Regions from separate parts of the Halobacillus sp. ABR2_026 genome, predicted to be linked through region 2. Evidence: a T-box and tRNA genes for the amino acid it is inferred to sense, from the RefSeq annotation. Region 2 holds a T-box; the other holds one or more tRNA genes.
What was found. A T-box is a leader RNA that pairs with one kind of tRNA and senses whether it is charged. The one in region 2 lies ahead of alaS (alanine--tRNA ligase), so its partner is inferred to be a tRNA-Ala.
Positions count from the first base shown of each region.

Region 1: it has a tRNA-Ala gene. The T-box ahead of alaS (alanine--tRNA ligase) is inferred to sense a tRNA for this amino acid. The anticodon was not compared.

Region 1 is NZ_JBSWTM010000001.1:125,514-130,437, reverse strand. Features, by position in the region: rRNA gene ACXADE_RS00740 (23S ribosomal RNA) at 1-2,851, opposite strand, end outside; tRNA gene ACXADE_RS00735 (tRNA-Ala) at 3,018-3,093, opposite strand; tRNA gene ACXADE_RS00730 (tRNA-Ile) at 3,102-3,178, opposite strand; rRNA gene ACXADE_RS00725 (16S ribosomal RNA) at 3,264-4,827, opposite strand.
Region 2 is NZ_JBSWTM010000001.1:2,581,923-2,586,846, reverse strand. Features, by position in the region: gene recD2 (SF1B family DNA helicase RecD2) at 1-445, shown strand, start outside; gene ACXADE_RS13515 (sugar phosphate isomerase/epimerase) at 457-1,269, shown strand; gene ACXADE_RS13510 (hypothetical protein) at 1,324-1,500, shown strand; gene ACXADE_RS13505 (AI-2E family transporter) at 1,504-2,574, shown strand; T-box leader at 2,620-2,830, shown strand; gene alaS (alanine--tRNA ligase) at 2,918-4,924, shown strand, end outside.

The DNA.
Region 1 (4,924 bases), 2.5 Mb from region 2:
CCTATCAACCTCATCGTCTCTGAGGGATCTTATTTGCTTAAAGCAAAGGGAAATCTCATCTCAAGGGGGGCTTCATGCTTAGATGCTTTCAGCACTTATCCCGACCACACGTAGCTACCCAGCGATGCTCCTGGCGGAACAACTGGTACACCAGCGGTGTGTCCATCCCGGTCCTCTCGTACTAAGGACAGCTCCTTTCAAATTTCCAACGCCCACGACGGATAGGGACCGAACTGTCTCACGACGTTCTGAACCCAGCTCGCGTACCGCTTTAATGGGCGAACAGCCCAACCCTTGGGACCGACTACAGCCCCAGGATGCGATGAGCCGACATCGAGGTGCCAAACCTCCCCGTCGATGTGGACTCTTGGGGGAGATAAGCCTGTTATCCCCGGGGTAGCTTTTATCCGTTGAGCGACGGCCCTTCCATGCGGAACCGCCGGATCACTAAGCCCGACTTTCGTCCCTGCTCGACTTGTAGGTCTCGCAGTCAAGCTCCCTTGTGCCTTTACACTCTGCGAATGATTTCCAACCATTCTGAGGGAACCTTTGGGCGCCTCCGTTACCTTTTGGGAGGCGACCGCCCCAGTCAAACTGCCCACCTGACACTGTCTCCGGACCGGATCACGGTCCTGGGTTAGAATGTCCGTACAGCCAGGGTAGTATCCCACCAGCGCCTCCACCGAAGCTAGCGCTCCGGCTTCTAAGGCTCCTACCTATCCTGTACAAGCTGTACCAACATTCAATATCAGGCTACAGTAAAGCTCCACGGGGTCTTTCCGTCCTGTCGCGGGTAATGTGCATCTTCACACATAGTATAATTTCACCGGGTCTCTCGTTGAGACAGTGCCCAAGTCGTTGCACCTTTCGTGCGGGTCGGAACTTACCCGACAAGGAATTTCGCTACCTTAGGACCGTTATAGTTACGGCCGCCGTTTACTGGGGCTTCGGTTCAACGCTTCGCATAAGCTAACGCATCCCCTTAACCTTCCAGCACCGGGCAGGTGTCAGCCCCTATACTTCGCCTTACGGCTTCGCAGAGACCTGTGTTTTTGGTAAACAGTCGCTTGGGCCTTTTCACTGCGGCTCCTCGGCAGAGGAGCACCCCTTCTCCCGAAGTTACGGGGTCATTTTGCCGAGTTCCTTAACGAGAGTTCTCCCGCTCACCTTAGGATCCCTCCTCGCCTACCTGTGTCGGTTTGCGGTACGGGCACCTCTTTCCTCACTAGAGGATTTTCTTGGCAGTGTGAACTCAGGAGCTTCGGTACTATATTTCCCTCCCCATCACAGCTCAACGTTGCCGGACGGATTTGCCTATCCGACCGTCTCACTGCTTGGACGCGCACATCCAGTGGCGCGCTCTCCTTATCCTCCTGCGTCCCCCCGTCGTTCAAACGGAAAGGAGGTGGTACAGGAATATCAACCTGTTGTCCATCGCCTACGCCTTTCGGCCTCGGCTTAGGTCCCGACTAACCCTGAGAGGACGAGCCTTCCTCAGGAAACCTTAGGCATTCGGTGAAAGAGATTCTCACTCTTTTTTCGCTACTCATACCGGCATTCTCACTTCTAAGCGCTCCACCAGTCCTTACGGTCTGACTTCACGGCCCTTAGAACGCTCTCCTACCACTGATCATAAGATCAATCCGCAGCTTCGGTGGTGTGTTTAGCCCCGGTACATTTTCGGCGCAGAGTCACTCGACCAGTGAGCTATTACGCACTCTTTGAATGATGGCTGCTTCTAAGCCAACATCCTGGTTGTCTAAGCAACTCCACATCCTTTTCCACTTAACACACACTTTGGGACCTTAGCTGGCGGTCTGGGCTGTTTCCCTCTCGACCATGAACCTTATCACCCACGGTCTGACTCCCAGAACAAAGTCGATGGCATTCGGAGTTTGACTGAATTCGGTAACCCGATAGGGGCCCCTCGTCCAATCAGTGCTCTACCTCCATGACTTTCTATTCTGAGGCTAGCCCTAAAGCTATTTCGGAGAGAACCAGCTATCTCCGTGTTCGATTGGCATTTCACCCCTACCCACACCTCATCCCCGTAATTTTCAACTTACGTGGGTTCGGGCCTCCAGTCAGTGTTACCTGACCTTCACCCTGGACATGGGTAGATCACACGGTTTCGGGTCTACGACCGCATACTCACTCGCCCTATTCAGACTCGCTTTCGCTGCGGCTCCGCTTCTGCTGCTTAACCTCGCATACGGTCGTAACTCGCCGGTTCATTCTACAAAAGGCACGCCGTCACCCATTAACGGGCTCCGACTACTTGTAGGCACACGGTTTCAGGTTCTCTTTCACTCCCCTTCCGGGGTGCTTTTCACCTTTCCCTCACGGTACTGGTTCACTATCGGTCACTAGGGAGTATTTAGCCTTGGGAGATGGTCCTCCCGGATTCCGACGGAATTCCTCGTGTTCCGCCGTACTCAGGATCCACTCCGGAGAGAGAAAGATTTCGACTACAGGGCTGTTACCTGCTCTGGCTGATCGTTCCAGATCGATTCGCCTATCTTCCTCTTTGGTAACTCCAATGGAGTGTCCTACAACCCCAGAAAGCAAGCTTTCTGGTTTGGGCTGATTCCGTTTCGCTCGCCGCTACTTGGGAAATCGCGTTTGCTTTTTCTTCCTCCGGGTACTTAGATGTTTCAGTTCCCCGGGTGTGCCTTCCTATACCTATGGATTCAGTATAGGATGCTGTCCCATTACGAACAGCGGGTTTCCCCATTCGGAAATCTCCGGTTCAAAGCCTACTTACGGCTCGCCGGAGCATATCGGTGTTAGTCCCGTCCTTCATCGGCTCCTAGTACCAAGGCATCCACCGTGCGCCCTTATTCACTTAACTATCTTCGTGAAAAGACGTTTACAATTTCAATTAGATGTCTTGTCATCAATTGCCTCATCGTTAGATGAAACAATGATTCCTTATCCAGTTTTCAAGGTTCACGCCCTTATTCAGGGTTGAATATAAAACACAAAATAGATTCTTGTGTTTAAGTGTTGCATTTAAATGGTGGAGCCTAGCGGGATCGAACCGCTGACCTCCTGCGTGCAAAGCAGGCGCTCTCCCAGCTGAGCTAAGGCCCCATTTTGAATGGTGGGCCTGAGTGGACTTGAACCACCGACCTCACGCTTATCAGGCGTGCGCTCTGACCAACTGAGCTACAGGCCCATCCAAATGAAGGAAGATCATATTTTCATAGTTTGATCTCTCAAAACTGAACAACCAACACAGTACGTTTCCGTAATATCCTTAGAAAGGAGGTGATCCAGCCGCACCTTCCGATACGGCTACCTTGTTACGACTTCACCCCAATCATTGGCCCCACCTTCGGCGGCTGGCTCCAAAAAGGTTACCTCACCGACTTCGGGTGTTGCCAACTCTCGTGGTGTGACGGGCGGTGTGTACAAGGCCCGGGAACGTATTCACCGCGGCATGCTGATCCGCGATTACTAGCGATTCCGGCTTCATGCAGGCGAGTTGCAGCCTGCAATCCGAACTGAGAATGGTTTTATGGGATTTGCTACACCTCGCGGCTTCGCTGCCCTTTGTACCATCCATTGTAGCACGTGTGTAGCCCAGGTCATAAGGGGCATGATGATTTGACGTCATCCCCGCCTTCCTCCGGTTTGTCACCGGCAGTCACCTTAGAGTGCCCAACTGAATGCTGGCAACTAAGATTAGGGGTTGCGCTCGTTGCGGGACTTAACCCAACATCTCACGACACGAGCTGACGACAACCATGCACCACCTGTCACTTGGTCCCCGAAGGGAAATCCCTATCTCTAGGGAGGTCCAAGGATGTCAAGACCTGGTAAGGTTCTTCGCGTTGCTTCGAATTAAACCACATGCTCCACCGCTTGTGCGGGCCCCCGTCAATTCCTTTGAGTTTCAGCCTTGCGGCCGTACTCCCCAGGCGGAGTGCTTAATGCGTTAACTTCAGCACTAAGGGGTGGAAGCCCCCTAACACCTAGCACTCATCGTTTACGGCGTGGACTACCAGGGTATCTAATCCTGTTTGCTACCCACGCTTTCGCACCTCAGCGTCAGAAACAGACCAGAGAGTCGCCTTCGCCACTGGTGTTCCTCCACATATCTACGCATTTCACCGCTACACGTGGAATTCCACTCTCCTCTTCTGTCCTCAAGTTCCCCAGTTTCCAATGACCCTCCACGGTTGAGCCGTGGGCTTTCACATCAGACTTAAGGAACCGCCTGCGCGCGCTTTACGCCCAATAATTCCGGACAACGCTTGCCCCCTACGTATTACCGCGGCTGCTGGCACGTAGTTAGCCGGGGCTTCCTCGTTAGGTACCGTCAAGGTACCGCTCTATTCGCACGGTACTTGTTCTTCCCTAACAACAGAACTTTACGATCCGAAGACCTTCATCGTTCACGCGGCGTTGCTCCGTCAGACTTTCGTCCATTGCGGAAGATTCCCTACTGCTGCCTCCCGTAGGAGTCTGGGCCGTGTCTCAGTCCCAGTGTGGCCGATCACCCTCTCAGGTCGGCTACGCATCGTCGCCTTGGTGAGCCGTTACCTCACCAACTAGCTAATGCGCCGCGGGCCCATCTGTAAGTGATAGCGAGAAGCCATCTTTCAACTTTCCTTCATGCGAAAGAAAGTATTACCCGGCATTAGCCCCGGTTTCCCGGGGTTATTCCGATCTTACAGGCAGGTTGCCCACGTGTTACTCACCCGTCCGCCGCTCGTTCCACGAGCTTCACCCCGAAGGAATCGCTCGCTTCCCGCGCTCGACTTGCATGTATTAGGCACGCCGCCAGCGTTCGTCCTGAGCCAGGATCAAACTCTCCATAAAAGTTAAGTTTGACTTGCTCATTTGCACACCGAATGTGCTTTGTTTCAAATCTCTTCTATAAAAGAAGAAATGTTTTGACGTACTGGTTGGTTCGTTC
Region 2 (4,924 bases):
GCCGGAGGATGGCGTATACAATGGAGATATCGGGGAAATTGTGGCGATTTTCAGGGCGGAAGAAAATGTTGATGGTGTTGAACAGGTCGTCATCGATTTTGATGGAAAAGAAGTCGTCTATCCAAAAAAGGATTTGAATAGTATTATGCATGCTTACTGTACGTCCATCCATAAATCTCAGGGTAGTGAATTTTCCATTGTTATTCTACCTATAGTACGAAGCTATCGACGCATGCTGAGGAAGAATTTGATCTACACAGCCATTACAAGGGCCAAAGAGTCTCTGATCATCTGCGGCGAGCGTGAGGCTTTCCTTGACGGAGTCGGGACGACAGATACAAATTCCAGATATACCCGATTGGCAGAGAAGCTGCAAAATGAATCACCCCCAGAAGTGAATACGGAAGAAGAGGAAGAACAATTATCACCTTACGACTTCATGTAGGAGGGGAGCGTTTGACTCATCGTATCGGTATGTCAGGCAGCACGATCTTATCGGAACGTAGCCATTTTGAGGAACTGTTTAGTTTCGGATTGGCTCATATTGAAATTGGGGAATTCAGGGACAGGGGTTCTTACAAAGACTTTTTGGACATGGCTTCATCCTCTGGAATAAGTTTTGGAATACACGCGCCTCATTTTAGAGACGGCAGTAAATATGATCTGTTAGAAGACGTAAAAATGCCCTCCTTGACTGCCAGGGAATTGTTCGTAAAAGAGGTCAGGGAGGCTTCTAGTTCAGGAGCTTCTTATCTTCTGGTACATTTTCCATACTTTAAATGGGGAACGGATAATAGCGAAGAAAAGATCGAAGAAGGGCTTCAATTTTTGTCTCATTTACAACATGCTTATGATATTCCGATTGTTTGTGAACCGAAACTTGGAGTTAAGCAATCACCAGCAGGCATTCAATATCTGCAAAATTTTCCTATGTCATTATGGGAAGAATATGGCCTGAGAATATGTATGGATCTCGGTGACTATCGATTGGCTGCGGGCGACGATTGGAAACGGTTTATGGAGCCGCTTCTCCCCTTTACAGATGTCGTTCATCTTCACAATGTTCGGTTAACAGATAAAGGGTACATATGGACTCCGGTGCATCCGGAGTTTAGGAAACAAGGAACTGAATATAATATGGGGCCTTGCATAGAATGGCTGGCTCAGGGAAATGATAAGTTCTTCATTTTTGAACACACCCCTCACACCAATCCTGATCGAGAGAGGGTAGAAGAGGGGATTCGATGGGTTCATGAACTAGTCACCTAATGTATGAATCTTCTTTTCATGGACATACTGTTTGGTAAAAAAGGAGTATGTCCGATGAGATGTCCGAACTGTAAGAATAAAAATCTCGGCAAGATCGGGAATGAACAATATTACTGTTGGAATTGTTGTTTGGAATTGACGATAGAAGATGGGAAGATGAATATTAACCAAATTGAGGAAGATGGCAGTTTAAGTTCTTTGAATGATATTTTTTATCAACAAGGATCATAACGAATGATGAGTGATCGCTCCTCAAAATGGCTGCGAAGATTCACCATCTTTTTCATCATTCTTCTCTCATTACTTCTGCTTGCGTGGCTCTATCCTTATTATGATGGTTTTGTTATGGTCTTAGGGAAAGTACTGCTCCCTTTTTTATTGGCGCTCTTGTTGTCATTTCTTCTGCATCCTCTTGTCCACATACTGGAGGATTTCGGGTTGAATCGTCCACTGAGTATATGTGTAATCTTTGTCGTTTTTTTCTCTCTGACGGCTTTTGGACTATATAAAGGAATCCCTCGTCTTCTGGATCAATTAAAGCTGCTAAATGAGCATCTGCCTCATTTGGTGGAGTCCTATCAAAACTGGACGAAGCAGCTTTATGCACAAACAGAAAAATTACCGGATGGGCTTCACCAAAAGGTGGATGAGCGGTTTGCCAGCTTCGAAGAGTGGATAAATGGGCGGCTGATGAATGTTCTTGCTGGGTTGACCGGAATCTTTAATATGATCGTTCTCCTTGCTGTCATTCCTGTCATGACTTTTTATTTTCTAAAAGATTATAAGACCATTGGCCATTGGCTGCTTCTTACCCTCCCGTCCAAATGGCATGAAGAGTCAAGAAGGTTGGTGAAGGAGCTGAACCACTCTTTAGGGGGATACATCCGAGGTCAGCTATTAATTAGCTTGTTTGTTGGAGTTCTCGCAACAGCTGGCTTTTGGCTGATTGATCTTCCTTATCCTTTGGTTCTGGGGTTGATTGCAGGGTTAACCAATATCATTCCTTATTTTGGGCCGCTTCTTGGTGCAGGACCCGCGGTCATAGTGGCTCTGACTGTAAGTGTGAACACTTTGTTATTTACACTGGCGGTTATCCTGATTATTCAAGTGATAGAAGGGAATCTGCTTTCTCCTTACATAATGGGGAAAAGCATCCATATTCACCCATTGTTTATAATCCTTGCTTTATTGGTTGGGGGAGAATTAGCCGGTATTCCCGGATTAATCTTAGCTGTCCCTGTACTGACCTGTATAAAAGTGATCGCTTCAGAAATTCGTACAGGGAGGTTAAACATTGACAGATGAACGTCAGTTATCTATAATTACGCTTAGCAAAGACTATAAGGACGAAAGAACACAATGAAGGAAAAGAGTAGGCGATTCATTCATGGCCAGAGAGGTGCGTTCCAGGCTGAAAAACGCATTGCATGAACGTTGTTGAAAGCTATTCCAGAGTGCGGTTAATCCCCGACGGAGTCATGCCCCGTTACAGGCATTAAAGCTGATAGACATCAATGGTCTATAACCAGGGTGGTACCGCGGTAAAAACCCCGTCCCTGCCGATTAAAGGCAGGGACGGGGTTTTTTTGTTCCTTCTTCGTCCGGAACAGACTCCATTCTATCGAACAATTTGAGGAGGTTATTGCAAATGAAATCATTAACATCAGCGGAAGTCCGCCAAATGTTTCTTGACTTTTTTAAAGAAAAAGGACATAGCGTAGAACCAAGCGCATCTCTTGTTCCCCACGAAGACCCTACTCTACTTTGGATTAACAGTGGTGTGGCTACACTGAAAAAATACTTCGATGGGCGTGTTATTCCTGAAAACCCGCGAATTGTGAATGCGCAAAAATCAATTCGTACAAATGATATTGAAAATGTTGGATTCACTGCTCGGCACCATACGTTCTTTGAAATGCTTGGGAATTTTTCTATCGGCGATTATTTCAAAGAAGAAGCTATGGAATGGGCATGGGAGTTTCTTACAAGCGATGAATGGATTGGGTTTGACGAAGAGAGATTATCTGTAACCGTACATCCGGAAGATGAGGAAGCTTACCAAATTTGGAAAGATAAGATCGGATTGGATGAAGAGCGTATTATCCGCATCGAAGAGAATTTCTGGGATATCGGGGAAGGGCCCAGTGGTCCGAATACGGAAATCTTTTATGATCGTGGAGAAAAATATGGAACGGACTCCAATGATCCAGAACTTTACCCAGGCGGGGAAAATGAACGGTATTTGGAAATATGGAACCTCGTCTTCTCTCAGTTTAACCACAATCCTGATGATACGTATACACCACTTCCTAAGAAAAACATTGATACAGGGATGGGACTTGAACGTATTGTCTGTGTTATTCAAGAAACGGAAACAAACTTTGAGACCGATCTATTCCTTCCGATCATTGAAGCAACGGAAAAAATGGCGGACAAAAACTATGGGGACGGCTTCGATACAGATGCTTCCTTCAAAGTGATTGCAGACCATATGAGAACCGTTACATTTGCTGTCAGTGATGGAGCCCTTCCTTCAAATGAAGGACGTGGTTACGTGTTGCGCCGTCTGCTGCGTAGAGCTGTACGTTTTGCTAAGCAGATCGGAATTGACAAGCCGTTCATGTATAAACTAGTGCCAGAAGTGTCTAAAATCATGGTCGACTTCTATCCTGAAGTAAAGGAAAAAGAAAACTTCATTCAAAACGTCATTCAAACAGAAGAATCCCGTTTCCATGAAACATTGAATGATGGGTTACAGATTCTTACCAACATCATCAAGCAGGAAACCGAGAAAGGCAGCAATGTGTTCCCTGGAACAGAAGTCTTCCGGTTATACGATACGTATGGCTTCCCTAAAGAATTGACAGAAGAATACGTTGCTGAAGCCGGTTTCACTATTGATGAAGAAGGTTTCCAAAACGAAATGGAAAAACAGCGGGAGCGCGCACGTAGTGCACGCCAGAAGACCGATTCTATGCAAGTTCAGGACGGTGTACTTGGAGATGTTCACGTCGAAAGTGAATTCGTCGGTTATGACTCTCTGCAAGTTGAAACAGAAATTGTAGAACTTATTAAAAGGAAAGAGTTCAGTGGGTATGCGGAAGAGGGCGACACCATTTATCTATTCCTCACAAAGACCCCTTTCTATGCTGAGAGTGGAGGTCAAATCGCTGATCGTGGTTTCTTGAGAACGGAAGGTGCTGTCATAGAAGTGACCAATGTTCAAAAAGCACCGAATGGTCAACACATGCACGAAGCGGTCGTGAAACAAGGTTCTATCGAAAAAGGAGCGACAGTGACAGCAGAAGTCGATCAAAGCGGTCGTTCCTTTATTGTTAAAAACCATACGGCTACACACCTTCTGCATCAAGCGTTGAAAGATGTCCTTGGCGAACATGTAAATCAAGCCGGATCTCTTGTAGCTCCCGATCGTTTACGTTTTGACTTTTCTCACTTTGGTTCTGTAACGAACGAAGAGATGGAGAAAATTGAGTCCATCGTCAATGAAAAAGTTTGGCAGTCTATTCCGGTATCCATTGAGCTTAATTCCATTGAAGAAGCAAAAGCTAAGGGCGCGATGGCCTTGTTTGGTGAAAAATATGGGGACACGGTTCGAGTCGTCCAGGTCGGGGATTACAGCCTTGAGCTTTGTGGA